DNA from 2 places in the Alcanivorax sediminis genome. Region 1 is predicted to be linked to the other one. Evidence: predicted binding sites of a transcription regulator. Region 1 holds the regulator's gene; the other holds the start of a gene.
What was found. Region 1 encodes FNR, which switches genes on or off when oxygen is low (the NO sensors DNR and NnrR bind a similar motif). Its sites were predicted from a motif close to TTGATNTANATCAA; they were not measured.
Positions count from the first base shown of each region.

Region 2: GFN93_RS07875 (OmpW/AlkL family protein) is a predicted target of FNR. The motif match lies at 4,110-4,123, and genes of this name have one in related genera.

Region 1 is NZ_WIRE01000001.1:2,620,198-2,627,417, forward strand. It holds gene GFN93_RS11960 (nucleoside recognition domain-containing protein) at 1-415, shown strand, start outside; gene GFN93_RS11965 (alpha-ketoglutarate-dependent dioxygenase AlkB family protein) at 397-1,083, opposite strand; gene corA (magnesium/cobalt transporter CorA) at 1,082-2,038, shown strand; gene GFN93_RS11975 (MBL fold metallo-hydrolase) at 2,121-2,957, opposite strand; gene GFN93_RS11980 (hypothetical protein) at 3,025-3,516, opposite strand; gene yaaA (peroxide stress protein YaaA) at 3,590-4,363, shown strand; gene GFN93_RS11990 (sll1863 family stress response protein) at 4,446-4,751, opposite strand; gene GFN93_RS11995 (universal stress protein) at 4,766-5,683, opposite strand; gene fnr (fumarate/nitrate reduction transcriptional regulator Fnr) at 5,680-6,393, opposite strand; gene hemN (oxygen-independent coproporphyrinogen III oxidase) at 6,462-7,220, opposite strand, start outside.
Region 2 is NZ_WIRE01000001.1:1,726,329-1,733,548, reverse strand. It holds gene GFN93_RS07900 (SDR family NAD(P)-dependent oxidoreductase) at 1-364, shown strand, start outside; gene GFN93_RS07895 (DUF938 domain-containing protein) at 368-955, shown strand; gene GFN93_RS07890 (DUF1145 domain-containing protein) at 998-1,264, opposite strand; gene rhlB (ATP-dependent RNA helicase RhlB) at 1,430-2,668, shown strand; gene glpE (thiosulfate sulfurtransferase GlpE) at 2,661-2,981, shown strand; gene GFN93_RS07875 (OmpW/AlkL family protein) at 3,312-3,995, opposite strand; gene GFN93_RS07870 (hypothetical protein) at 4,144-5,145, shown strand; gene GFN93_RS07865 (PhoH family protein) at 5,293-6,759, opposite strand; gene GFN93_RS07860 (methyltransferase family protein) at 7,066-7,220, shown strand, end outside.

The DNA.
Region 1 (7,220 bases):
TACTACTGCTGTCAGGATCATTCCGTACCTGGTGGCCATGCTGGCGGCCATCGCCATGCTCCGTGCCGGCGGTGTGCTCGAATTATGCTTGTCTGCCCTGCGGGCCATGGCCACATCCGTCGGCATGGATACCCGATTTGTGGAAGCGTTGCCGGTGGCCCTGATGAAACCGCTCAGTGGCTCCGGTGCACGTGCCGCCATGATAGATGTCATGCAGACCCAGGGAGTCGACTCTCTGGCCGGCCGCATGGCCGCCGTTATGCAGGGCTCTACGGAAACCACCTTTTATGTGCTTGCGGTCTATTTCGGCAGTGTTGGAATACGGGACTTTCGATATGCACTGTGGTGTGGCCTGGCCGCTGATGCGGCGGGGCTGGTGACCGCGATTCTGGTCAGCTACGCGTTCTGGGGCTGATGTATCAGCCGAAAGGTGAGGTTGATCCGACCCTCCTGCACGCGAGCGCGACGGGGCAGGGCGTGCTGGAAACGTGCCTGAACCTGGGGACTCATGAGCAACAGGGAATTATCCGGTAAAACCAGCCGAGCGCACTGGCTCCGGTCTCCTTCACGTCGGCGAAACACGAAATCACGACTGGCCCCAAGACTGAGTGAAGCAATCCAGGGCTCCGGCCCCAGTTCGGGCTCATCATCACTGTGGTACCCCATGCTGTCTGCACCACTCCTGTAATAGTTACCCAGCACACTGTTGAAGCGATGTCCTGTCAGGCTCTCCACTTGATGCAGTACCGGCTTCAGCACCTCCGGCCAACCCTCCGCGGTTTCCGTCAGGCCGGAGTACCGGTAGGAAATGCCTGGCTCACCTTGCCAGGTTGTCAGCCTTGGGGTGAGATGTTTTCGGCCAAATACCTGGACCTGAGGTTGATGCCATCTCAAGGAGTCACGAAGCTCCGCAAACAGATTACATGCCCACTCTGGCGGCAATGCGCTCTGCCACAAGGTCAGCACAGCACCCTGATCCAAAGTAACAATTTCGGGTTGGCAAGGCTCGTGATTGGCAGTCATCATCAGTAACCAAAGAATATCAAGGTCGGCCTTACTGGTTCGACAAGGAAGGACCATCATGCTTCATCTTTTCGCCATTGAAAATGGCGTGCTCAGGGAGAAGGAAAACGCTGGCGAGGGTATCGCTGCGGGCCACCCGCAGGAGGCAACCTGGGTCGATGTGGTGGAACCCGACGAGCAGGAACTGAGTCAGGTTGAATCCTTCTTTGAAGACACGCTGCCCGCTGATGACAAAGAAGAAATTGAATCTTCAGCGCGTTATTTCAGTGATGAGCATGGTTTGCATGTTCACTCCCTGTTTCTGCATCAGTCCGACGGCCGCTCCCGCACTTCCACTGTCGCCTTCGTGGTTCAGGAAGAACGATTGATTTCGTTCCGCGATGATGTACGCATGGCCGATTTCCGGCTGATGCGCATGCGCATTCGCCGCGGCTGGGTAAAGGTTTCCCAACCCATGGATATCCTTCTCAGCATCCTTGATCAGAAGGTCGAAAACCTGGCCGACGCGATCGAAGATGTACACCGCGACCTGGAGCAGGTGGGCTACAGCGTACTGGAAGAGGAGAATGGTGAACTGGATCAGGATATCGAACGGCTGGCCCGGCTGGAGGACACCAATGGAAAGATCCGCCTGTGCCTGATGGATACCCAGCGAGCCATATCCTTCATCCAGCGCTACGTCCGTTCCGACAAATACCGCCGACGCACCTGTGCAGAAATCCAGCACGACATCGACACACTGCTATCCCACACCACCTTCCTGTTCGACAAGATCAACTTCCTGATGGATGCTGCCCAGGGTTTCATCAACATCCAGCAGAACCAGATCATCAAGATTTTTTCCATTGCCGCCGTGGTATTCCTGCCGCCAACCATGATCGCCAGTATCTATGGGATGAACTTCCGGGTCATGCCGGAACTGAGCTTCGAGTTTGGCTACCCCATGGCCATCGGCTTGATGATCCTCTCTGGTATCGCGCCGTACTGGTATTTCAAGCGCAAAGGGTGGCTTTAAAGGGCAATTAATAGTTAGTAGCTAAGGTCAAAGGTAAAAACCCCGCAGCTGCGGGGTTTGGCTTTTCGAAACTCGCTGCTCGTTACTCGCTTCTGTGCCAGCCGGTCTCTGATTCGTTGGCTTTGCCGTCTTCGGCCAGTTTGATCAGGTGGGCGAGGAGGGAGAATTCGGCGACGCCGTGAAGGAAGGTGGGGACGTCGTCGTAGACGGTTTTGACCAGCTCTTTCAGGCCTTCTGGGGCGGTTGTCAGGTTTTCAAGCACTTTGTCTTCGCGCTTTTGCCGGTGGGCCAAGGTGTGGCTGAGGGCTTTTTCCGGATCTTCGATCACATCACCGTGGCCGGGTGCCATCATGGTAATGCCGCGGTTCTGCAGCTTTCGCAGCGATGCAAAGTAGGCGCCCATTGAGCCAGAGGGTGGAGCAATAACCACGGTGGAACCCTGGATCAAGTGGTCGCCTGTGAACAGTAGTCCATCTTCGGTGAGAAAACACAGGTGATTGGAAACGTGTCCTGGCGTCTCGATGACTTCCAGGCGGGCGCCACCGCAATCAATGATGTCACCCTCGGTAAGCAGGGTATCCGCCTGCCAGCTTTCATCCTGGAGCCCGTCATCGGGCACAAAAGGGCCAAGGCAGCGGGCCCCGGTAGCTGCAACCAGCGCTAGTGCACCGGGAGAATGATCGCGATGAGTATGGGTGACAATCACCTGGGTAATGGGCTTAGCCAGACCCTCGGCAGCATGGAGCAATGCCTGCAGGTGATCATGATCCACAGGGCCGGGATCAATCACTGTGAGGCTGTCCTTGCCATACAGATAACTGTTGGTGCCAGGTCCGGTCATCATGCCGGGATTACGAGCCAGCACTCGCCAGGCATGGGAACCAATGGGTGTGGCCTGGCCTGGTATCAAGGACGCCATAACGACTCCAGGGTGTCAGGAAGGCGAATTGTGACCATTATCACGCCATCTTGCCAGTCCGGGCCAATCAGAGAGAGGGGTAGGCCAGTTTCGACAGGGGGGTAATATCCCACTTATCCGGCTTCTTGCCGGCCTCCGGATGCCGCGCAACCAATGCGAAAGAGTAATGCCTGCCCGCAGGGATGAAGAGCTGGAGTAACTGCTGTTGCTGATCAATAACGTCGCAATCGCTTGCTCCTGAGGCGCCATTGCTGCAGGCAAAGGCGCTTGCCTGCAGGGTAATGCCTGCCAGATCCAGGTCACTGTCATTAAATATCGTCCCGGTGAATCGCACCCCCGATTCGGAGCTCACCATGTCAGCCACTTCCACGCGGATGCCCTCCGGCGGGAGGGTGACCTGATCACGCTTGCCTGGATTGACAACCCCGTATATCACCACGGACGACACTATGGCGACGATTGTCGCGGTGACCGCAAACACTCGCTTGCCTCGCTGCCAACTGGCAAGCAACAGCGTGACCACGGCGATCAACATCGTTAATAACAGCAATAGGCGCATTTCACCTCCTCATGTGCAGACCTGCGCTGCTTTGATTCATATAATCCCACAGCGACATGTAAAGGAGAACATCATGCTGATCGTAGTTTCCCCGGCCAAAACGCTGGATTATGAAAGCCCTTTGCCCACCTTGAAAACCACGCAGCCTCGCATGCTCGATGACAGCGAGGTTCTCATCGATCGGGCGCGCCAGCTATCACCGGCGGATGTGGCCAGCCTGATGAAGGTCAGTGACAAAATCGCGCACCTGAATGTGGAGCGGTTCGCTCAATGGCAGCGCCCCTTCAACAAAAAAAATGCTCGCCCGGCAGCGTTTGCGTTCAAGGGCGATGTCTACACTGGCCTTGAGATCGAAACGTTTACCGACTCCCAGTTAGAGCGGGCGCAGAGTCATTTCCGCATGCTCTCAGGCCTCTATGGTGTATTACGCCCACTCGATCTTATGCAGCCGTACCGCCTGGAAATGGGCACCAAGCTCGACAATGATCGAGGAAAGGATCTCTATGCATTCTGGGGCCACACTATCACTGATCAGCTCAATGCGGATATGAAAGCATTGAAAACGGATGTCCTGGTCAATCTCGCCTCTAATGAATACTTCAAATCTGTGAAAGCCAAAGATATACACGGCCGCATCATCGAGCCTGTATTCCAGGACGAGAAAAACTGCAAGTTCAAGGTAATCAGTTTTTACGCGAAGAAAGCGCGAGGGTTAATGGCCGCCTGGATTCTGAAGAAGGGGATTAAAGACCCTGCAAAACTGGTGAATTTCGATGTGGCGGGCTATCGCTACTGCGAAGACGAATCCACGGCAGACAAGCCGGTATTCAGAAGAGGAGAACAATAGGCAGGCGGACGAGTGCAAGCAGGAAACGCAAAATCCGACATTGACCAGGCTTTGCGTTTCAACACTCGCAACTCAATACCGATTAGTTATCCTTGTCCTTGTTTTCAAACTCGCTTCTGGCCGCCAGAAGACCGGTTTTGAGGCCATCCCAGGCAATTTCGAGACCATCCTTGATGTCCTGCCAGGCATCTTCGCTGCGGGACTCCAGGTCTTCCAGCTTGGCTTCAAACTCTTTCCGCTGTTCATTGAATTCCGACAGCTTCTCTTCGGCTTCCTCTCGCCACTCGTGGCTGAGATCGCCAATGCGAGCCGCCAGGCGGTCACGCTGATAATCCCAGTCTTCCAGTTTCTGACGGACAGAATCTACAAAGTCCTTTTTCTCTGACATGGTCTTCTCCGTAATCAGGATTTCCAGGGGGTCTGAAAATCATCAGGCTTAACCACCAGCACATCACAGCTGGCCCGGGTTATAACGGCTTCGGCAGTGGCTCCCAGTAGCAGCCGTTCTGGCAGCTTTCGGTGCACGGTACCGACAATCAGCAAATCTACGTCGTTATCTTTGCAGTAGTGGGACAGGGTAGGGGCCACAGCCCCCTCAAGCATGACCAATTGATCAGAGGCAAAACCCTGGCCACTGGCGAACCGCTTGAATACCGCTTTCTGGCTCTCCTTGATATCTTCAAGGCTGCCACTGAACTCGGACAGGGCTTCCCCCATGAGCAGCACCAGGCTGTCGTCTACCGCATCCATGACATGGCAGACTTTCAGCGAGCCATCCAGCTGCTGCGCTATCGCCTGCGCCTGCGCGGTGACTTTCACCGACAATGAGTCAACCTCATCCTTGCCCGTCTCAGGGTCCACCGCCAGTAGTAGAGAAGGCGGGTTCTGCCAGGGTTGGCTGTGGATACAAAGCACATCACATGGCGCCTTGCGGATCAGCTGCCAGTCACGCGGGGTGAACAAGTGTCGCTTCAAACCACTCTCGGCACTGGTGTGCACCACCAGCACGGCGGGGTTGAATTGGAGGATGATGTCGCGCAGCGCATCGATTTCACGCTTTTCCCACAGCACGTGCGCGCTGCAGGTCATGCCGTGGGCCAGTGACGCGATCCTCTTCTCCCAGGCATGACGAATTTGGGTCGTGGCGGCCTCCAGTCTCTGCTTGTCATAACCCACCGCACGCACCATGGCGGAGCAATAACCGTTAACGGCAATAACGAGCGAGGTGCCACGGGCGGCGGCCAACTGCTTGGCCTTCTCAAAAGCGGGCTGAGGCGACTTGAGATCGGTATCCAGCACGACCATGACAGGCTGTGTCACAGGGAATCCTCCAGGGCAGGATCATGACCACACAGTTTGCCACGATCGAGAATCTCTACCTCACGGCCTTCTGCTCGCAACCAGCCGTTTTGCTGGAAACGAGTGAAAATGCGACTCACTGTTTCAACCGCCAGGCCAAGGTAGTTGGCAATGTCATAGCGAGACATGGGCAGTCGAAAAGCACGGTGACTCAGGCCTCGGCGCTGATGACGAGCCGACAGCGAAAGTAGCAGGGATGCCACTCGGTCATCCGCATTCTTCTTGCTGAGCAGCATGTGTAGCTCACGATCAGCCCGAATTTCATTACTCATCAGACTGAAAAAATGATGCTGTAAAGACGGAATTTTCTGCGACAACGCTTCCAGCTGCGAGAAGGGGATTTCACAGACTGTGGCCGTTTCAAGCGCTTTGGCATTGGAAATGTGATGAGCGGTACTGATCCCATCCATGCCAAGCACTTCCCCGGGCAGGTAAAAACCAGTGACCTGCTCATCCCCCTGATCACTCAGCACATAGGTCTTGATGGCACCGGATCGCACGGCATAGACCGCCTCAAAGCTGTCCGAAGCACGGAACAGGTGCTCGCCACGCTTTAGCGGGCGGCCTCGGTGAATAATATTGTCCAGCTGGTCCAGCTGGGCGGGGGCAACAGCCAGAGGCAGACAAACCGGACTAAGGCTGCATTCGCTACAGGAAACATGCTGTGACACGGGGTAACTCCCAAATCTTACGCTGCGTAAAGACACTGTCAGTGTAGTCCAACAGCGTCAATAATCACTCAGAGAATACGGCTATATTTTACTGTCGGCTTCTCAGTCATGTATTGATCAAAAGGCTGCACCAGGGCCCGGCTGACCAGCCGGCCCTGATCGGTGATTTTCAAATGATCCGCCGACAGGGTCACCAGGCCCTGATCGGCGAAAAAAGCCCAGCGCTGGAGCGCGTCGGCAAAGGTTTCAGCAAAATTGACGCCCCAACGCTGCTCAAAGGCGGGGATATCCAGATGAAGGTCGCACAGCAAGCGCATGATGACATCTTGGCGAATGCGATCATCCGAAGTTAGCAGATAGCCTTTTTCAATAGGGATCTGGCCATTTTCGACCCGGGTTTGCCACTGCTCGATGCCTTTCTCGTTCTGGACGTATAAATCGCCAATCTGACTAATGGCGCTAACCCCCATGGCGATCAGGTCTGCATCACCATGCAGACTGTATCCCTGAAAATTCCGGTGCAGTAGCCCATTCTTCTGCGCCACTGCCATTTCATCGGTCTCCAGAGCGAAGTGATCCATGCCAATGAAGCGATAGCCGGCACTTTGCAACATCTCACCAGCCCGGACATACATCCTTACTTTCTCCTCCGGGGAGGGCAGTTCATGACTGTTGATCTGTCGTTGTACCTTGAAGCGGTCTGGCAAGTGCGCGTAGTTATACAGCGAGATTCGTTCCGGTTTCAGCGTAATGATCTTGTCCAGGGTGCGCATCATGGAGGCTTCTGACTGGCGTGGCAGCCCACTGATCAGATCCAGATTGATGGA
Region 2 (7,220 bases), 890 kb from region 1:
CAAATTTGCGGTGCGTGGCTTTACCGAATCCCTGCGTATTGAGCTGGAACTGGAAGGCAGCCCGGTCTCCTGTACGTCCATTCATCCCGGCGGCATCAAGACCAACATCGCCAAGGCGGCACGCATGACCGACGGTGTCGAGCGCATCACTGGTGCGGACAAGGAAAAATCCATCCAGGATTTCGAAAAACTGTTCCGCACCACTCCGGAAGAAGCGGCCAGCACCATTCTGAAGGGTGTGCGGGCCAACAAGCGCCGGGTTCTGATCGGCTCTGATGCGGTGGCGGTAGACGCCATGCAGCGCCTGCTGCCGACCAGCTACCAAAAGCTCATCGCCATGGGCCAGAAATACATGAACAAGTAACTGATGACCAGCGAGCGTCCCTTCTCCCAAGCCTGCGAGAACAACAAGGGCCCGATTCTGACAGTGCTGAAAACACACTGTGAGACTCCGGGGACGCTGCTGGAGATCGGGGCTGGCACCGGGCAGCACGCTGCCTGGCTGTCAGCGCACCTCCCCCACCTTGTCTGGCAACCCTCAGATGTGGCCGAAAACCTGCCAGGTGTCCGCCTGTGGCTGAGTGATCCTGAAAGCCGCGCTCTGGATCCACTCACACTGGATGTGGGCAGAGAATGGCCAAGCGCCCGGTTTGACTACCTGTTTACCGCCAACACTTTCCACATCATGTCGGCCGAACTGGTCGAGCGTTGTATCGAGGAAGGCTGCAAACACCTCACGGAAGCAGGTCGATTCCTGATCTACGGCCCTTTTAATGTGGGCGGCCAATTCACCAGCGAATCCAACCAGGCCTTTGATCAATGGCTCAAGGAAATCGACCCACTCAGGGGCATTCGTGACAGGGAATGGATTGAGGCAGCGTTTGCACGCCACGGCCGCACCCTGCTTGCCGAGCACGACCTGCCAGCCAACAACAAGGTGCTGGTGTTTGGGTGAACGTAGGCCTGACGGTGGACTCCAAAGCCTTCTAGCGGGAGCCTAGGGCCGCACAGCCCTGCGGACCGCATGCATTCTGGGCTTGAGGTAGAGCACCCCGAACAGCATGACCATCAGGGCATCACGCCAGTGAAACACGCCGTGCCGACGGATCCACACCGCAAATCCCATCAGCTCCAGAAGGTGTAGCACGGCGACTACCGCACCGGCCATCAGCAGCAAGCGATCGAAAGGGGCCGGTAAATCCATGAAAATGGCTAACAGTACCCCCAGCCAAAACACTACAATGCCTCCACGCAGGATGTTCATCACTAAAGATCCTCTGACAGCGCTGGCTATTTTTTCTACAATGCGTGGTTAGGGCGAGGGCCGGGGTGCCTTGGCAATCACAAACATCACCCCGATCCTGAACGCCGACTCTGCCTGTGACAGGCAAAGAAAAAACAACCACTCGCATTCAGACTGAGCGAATACATGCAAAAAGACAAGGCAAATGCCTGGAGCCTGGACCAATTCCAGGTTCCCGAAAAAGACGGCGAACGCCGCTTCCATGACTTTGATCTGGATCCGCGCCTGATGCGCGGCATCGCCGATCTGGGCTTCCAGTACTGCACCCCCATTCAGGCAGAAGTACTGGAGCACACCCTGGCCGGCGCAGATGCCATTGGTCGCGCCCAGACGGGTACCGGCAAAACCGCAGCGTTTCTGCTGACCGTGATCAATGATTTGCTGAAAAATCCGCTGGAGGTTCCCCGCTTCGCCGGCGAGCCGCGCGCACTGATTGTGGCGCCTACCCGCGAATTGGCCATGCAGATCGAGAAAGATGCCAAAGGCCTGACCAGGCACACCGACCTGCAGGTCATGAGCGTGGTGGGTGGCATGAATTTCAATCGCCAGCAGGAGCGCCTGCAGTGCCGGGAAATTGATATTCTGGTCGCCACCCCAGGCCGCCTGCTGGACTTCGCCAAGCGCCGCGACCTGTGGCTGGACCGGGTCGAGTTTCTGGTGCTGGATGAAGCCGATCGCATGCTCGACATGGGCTTTATCCCCGATGTGAAACGCATCGTCAGCATGACACCACGCAGCAAGCACCGGCAGACCCTGCTTTTCTCTGCGACCTTTAACGAGGACGTGATGAACCTGGCTCGCCGCTGGACACAGGATGCCGAAGTGGTGGAAATCGAGCCGACCCAGGTCACCACGGACACGGTGGAGCAGAAGGTGTACATCACCAACACCGACGACAAGTTCAAACTGCTCTACAACCTGATCACTGGCATGAACATGGACAAGGTGATTGTGTTTGCCAACCGCCGGGACATCACCCGCCGCATCAACGACCGCCTGCTCAAGAAAGGCCTGAAGGTGTCGATGATTTCTGGCGATGTGCCACAAAACCAGCGCATGAAAACCCTGGAACGGTTCCGCTCAGGGGATCTGCAGGTGTTGATTGCCACCGATGTGGCGGGCCGAGGGATTCATATTGATGGCGTTTCCCATGTGGTGAACTACAACCTGCCGGAAGACCCGGAAGATTACGTACACCGTATTGGCCGTACTGGTCGGGCTGGCGCCAGCGGCATGTCCATCAGCTTCGCCTGTGAAGACGACGCCTTCCTGCTGCCGGAACTGGAGAGCGCCATCAGCATGAAGCTGGAATGCGAGTATCCGCCTGCGGACCTGCTGCAGGAGAAGGAAGCCAGTAATGCCTGAACGGATCAGCCCCCAGGAAGGCAAGGCCCGCTTCGATGAAGGCCAGGCGCTGTTTGTGGACATTCGCGACCCGCACAGCTTTGCCAGCGGACACCTGCGCGGCGCCGTGCACCTGACCAATGCCAATGTGGATCAGTTCTTTGCTGACACTGACAAGACTCGCCCCCTGGTGATCTATTGCTACCACGGCAACAGCAGCCAGGGCGCAGCGGATTGGTTGACCGAACAGGGTTTTCAGGCCGTCAGCCTGGATGGCGGCTTTGAGGTGTTCAAGCTGCAGTTTCCGGAAACGCTGGAAACTGCAGACGCCTGACGTAAAAAGGCCCGCCCGGTACCCGGGCGGGCCTTTTTGCATCACTACAAGACTCGCTATACCCCGCTGCAGGAACGAGCCTGCTCGCGATCCGAGCCTCAGTGAGGAATGAGTTTCGAGTCGCGAGTACCGAGTTTTGAAAGGCAAAACCCTAACCCGGAACCAGGTTTTAGATTTTCGAAACTCGGTACTCAAAACCCGCTTCTGGAATCCCTACCTCGCTTAGGCTCGGATCGCGAGCAGGCTCGCTCCTACAGCGGCTTCGCCGAATAGCCGTGTGGGAGACGCAGCCAGCACCAAACGCGTCCCTGCGTCAGGCGTCAGGCGTACCTAAAACCGATACCCAACACCGACCATGTATGCCCAGGGATCCAGCTCCACATCGATCTTGTCCACACGCGCATCATTCACATACAGGCGCGCTTCAGTGTCGATGTCGATCTGCCAGGCACTGAGATTCAACAGCCACTTGTCATTCAAAGCGATATCCGCGCCGACTTCCCAGGCCAGTCCCATGGAGTTGCTGAGCTTCACATCCGCATCCGCACCGCCAAGTAAAGGACTGACAACGGCATCGTCAATGCTGTCTTCGAAGAACAGGGTGTAGTTCAGGCCGACACCCACATAAGGGCGAACAGGGCCGATTTTGGGCGCATAAAACTGTGCAAGTACAGTGGGGGGCAGCTGACTGGTTTCACCCACTACCAGGCCCTCACCACCGGTATCAAGGATAATATCGTGTGTGAACGGAGTAGCGCCCAGCAGCTCCACACCAATAGAGTCAGTCACCATATAGGTGAAAGTCAGTCCCAGCTGAGTGTCATCATCCACATCCACACCGAGACCGCCCACCGCCGGCAACGCTGAATCAAAACGTTCACTGCTGACATCCGGATTCACATTGGCAACCCCGGCACGAACGATGAAATCCCCCGCCTGGTTGGCCATGAGTGGGCTACCCAGCAGCAGGCCGGTTAGCAGCAGAGCCCCTTTAACTTGTCCTTGCAGTTGCATACAGATCCCCTTGGATAACGCAAGATACATTCAATGACCAAACCCCGGTTGCCGGGCATTAGGGTCAACGTTCAAACTACGGGGCCATTGAACCTCTCGGCACATCAATGAGCATTGCTCTAAATCAATAAAAACGAGGCTTGTCACCATGTCGTCTTCTGAACTGATTAGCGCCCTGCGCGATGCCCACAAGGCACACCTCTGCCAACAACTGCAAAACCAGGATCACTGGCAGGCCATCATGGCCCAGGCCAGCGCCTGCCTTGGTGATACACCGTTAGGGAAACTGGTGGACAGCGACAGCCTGTGCCAAGTAGTTGAACAATGGGTGCTGGAAGCGAACAGTGCTCAAGGCTTGCAGGATGTGATCGTGCAAACCACCGAGGCAGTGCTCAAGGCCGCCGAAAATGATGACGCCACCGTTGGCGAACTGCTCAGTGAGGCGCACTTTGAAGCCGTACTGGAAAAATCTTTGCAGCTGAAAAGCCTGCGAGAAAAAGCCATTCATGCCGGCTTGAACCATCCACTCGTCAGCGAAATGGTCAGCGAGATGCTGTATACCGGCATCAAGAATTTCTTGCTGGAAGAAAACGCCCTGGCCAAACTGCCGGGCGTCAGCAGCGTGATGAAGATGGGGCGCAAGAGCGTGGTCGGCAAGGCCATGGGTGGTATGGAAGAGTCCATCCGCGGTTATCTACAAAAGAATATTCGCGAAACCCTGAAGACCGGGGAACAGTGGCTTAACAAACAGCTCACCAATGAGCGGATAGAACAGCTGGCCCGTGACGGGTATCGCCGTGTGGCACCGCTCAAACCTGCCAACTATCTCTCACAAATTCCTAACGGCACCGTCAAAGACCTGGTTGAGCAAGGCTGTCAGATTGGTGATGAAAGTGCCCGTCTCGATTACACCCGCCGCTTGATCAGCGTTGGCATCCGTGCGGCAGTGGACGCACTGAGCGAAAAAACCCTGGCGGATGTACTGGCAGGCATGCAGATCAGCGAAGAAAAGATTCGCGAGTTCACCGTTCCCGCCCTCGCCAAAGGGGCTTCTGTTCTGGTTGAGCAAGGCGTACTGGAACCGTTCATTAGCTGGTCGCTGGATGACTTTTATGAGTCCGAGGCGTGCAGGAAGATAATTAATAATTAATAGTGAATAATTAATAACGTCGCGATTGACCTCAGGCTTTACCTGAAATGCAAGAGGCCGCGCCCGGTTTGGGTGCGGCCTCTTTGTTTTCAAAAACAGAAAAACTGGTTTGAGTTAGCTATTAATTATTCACTATTCATTATTCATTCAGAGGAACGACTCCGCATACTCCGCCAGCAACGACCGCGGCACACCGTTCAGTTGCACCGATCCTCCATGGGCAAAACGCTTGAAGCGTTCGGTCATGTAGGTCAGCCCGGAGCTGGTGGGCGACAGATACGGGGTATCGATCTGTGCCAGGTTACCCAGGCAGACCACCTTGGAGCCTTCACCGGCCCGGGTGATGATGGCCTTCATCTGATGGGGAGTCAGGTTCTGGCTTTCATCAATCAGGATAAGTGACTTCTGGAAGCTGCGGCCACGGATGTAATTCATGGCCTTGAACTGGATATTGGCCCGCTCTTTCACGTACTGAATGCTGCCGGTTGGATTTTCGTCGTTCAGGTGCAACGCCTCGATATTATCGTTAATGGCACCCAGCCAGGGGTCCATTTTTTCCTCTTCCGTACCTGGCAGGAAGCCATGATCTTCCGCCAGTGGCGGCGTGGATCGAGTGGCAATAATTTTATTGAAGCGCTTCTGCTCCACTGTCATTTCGATAGCAGCAGCCAATGCGAGAATCGTTTTCCCGGAACCGGCAGCCCCAGTGAGGTTGACCAGATGCACATCCGGATCCAGCAACAGCTGCAAGGCAATGGCCTGCTGAATATTCATGGGCTTGAGACCCCACGCTTCCTGCTCCAGCATACTCTCGGCCTTGTAATGCTTCAGCGTCACCACACCATTCTCGATATGCATGACCCGCCCCACAAAGCCCATCTCATCAATGATGTACTGATTGGGATAAACTTCTTCTCCGAGAATTTCGCTGACCAGCAAACCGTGCGACAGGTAATGCAAGGTGTCGGCACCGTCCTGCTCGGTTTCCACCTGGGTCACCTGATCCCAGAAGGAACCCGGCACCTCAAAATAACCACGGGTCAACTGCTTGATATCTGTCACCAGCTGATCGTTATGATAATCCTCAGACTCAATACCGCAGGCCCGGGCCTTGAGCCGCATGTTGATGTCTTTGGTGACCAGGATGAAGCGCTGGTCAGGCGCTTGCGCTTTCATACGCACCACATCGTTGATGATGCGGTTGTCGTTAAGGTGATCCGGCAATGGCGCCTTCACGTCTTCCAACGATGACATCAACACAGTAAGGGTACCCTGGGTGGAATTATCCGGCCCTCGAGGAATCGGGATACCCGCTTCGACTTGCTCAGGGGTAGCATGGCCCAGCACCTTGTCTATCAGCCGAATAGCCGCCCGGCAATCTGCTGCCGTATGCGATTTGCCGCTTTTCAGTTTGTCCAGCTCTTCCAGCACCGTCATGGGAATCACCACCCGGTGTTCTTCAAAGTTCATCAGGGAGTTGGGGTCGTGAATCAGGACGTTGGTATCGATGACGTAGGTTTTTTTCTGTTCTTGCTCGATGGTGCCGTCGTTCTGGCTGGCGCTCGCGTGGTGGCTGATGGAAAGGGTGTGGAGTCTGGCCGCGCGCTCTTCCATGCGTATCCCCTGTACGGTTTGCAATGGTGTGGCGGCTTTGGCTGGACGTCAGATCTGGAGTGCGAGAGTGACGCCTGCCCCTGCCGCCGTTGGTTTTAAACCTTTTGGCGGTTCAGTAGCATTCAGCTGTTACAGCTTTTGATCGCGATCACTCCCGCTGTGGCGGGAATGGAATTACCATACCCCAGTTTTTTTAAGTCGATCAATAGGAACCTCCGAAAAGTTTTTTCTGAACACGTCTGTCGATTCAGTTGCCAGCGACTCTCCGCTACACTGGAGGGCCATCAGGTAACCACGCCCTTGCCCATGTCACTCGAACATCCTCAAGTCATGATGCCGCCCCCCGCCCTGTATCTCGGCGGCCTGCTGATGGGCTATGGCCTGGATCGCGCCATTCATTTTCCCGCTGTCCAGTTCCCCGGTGATTTCTGGCTGATGTTGGCATTGGCCATCATTGGCGC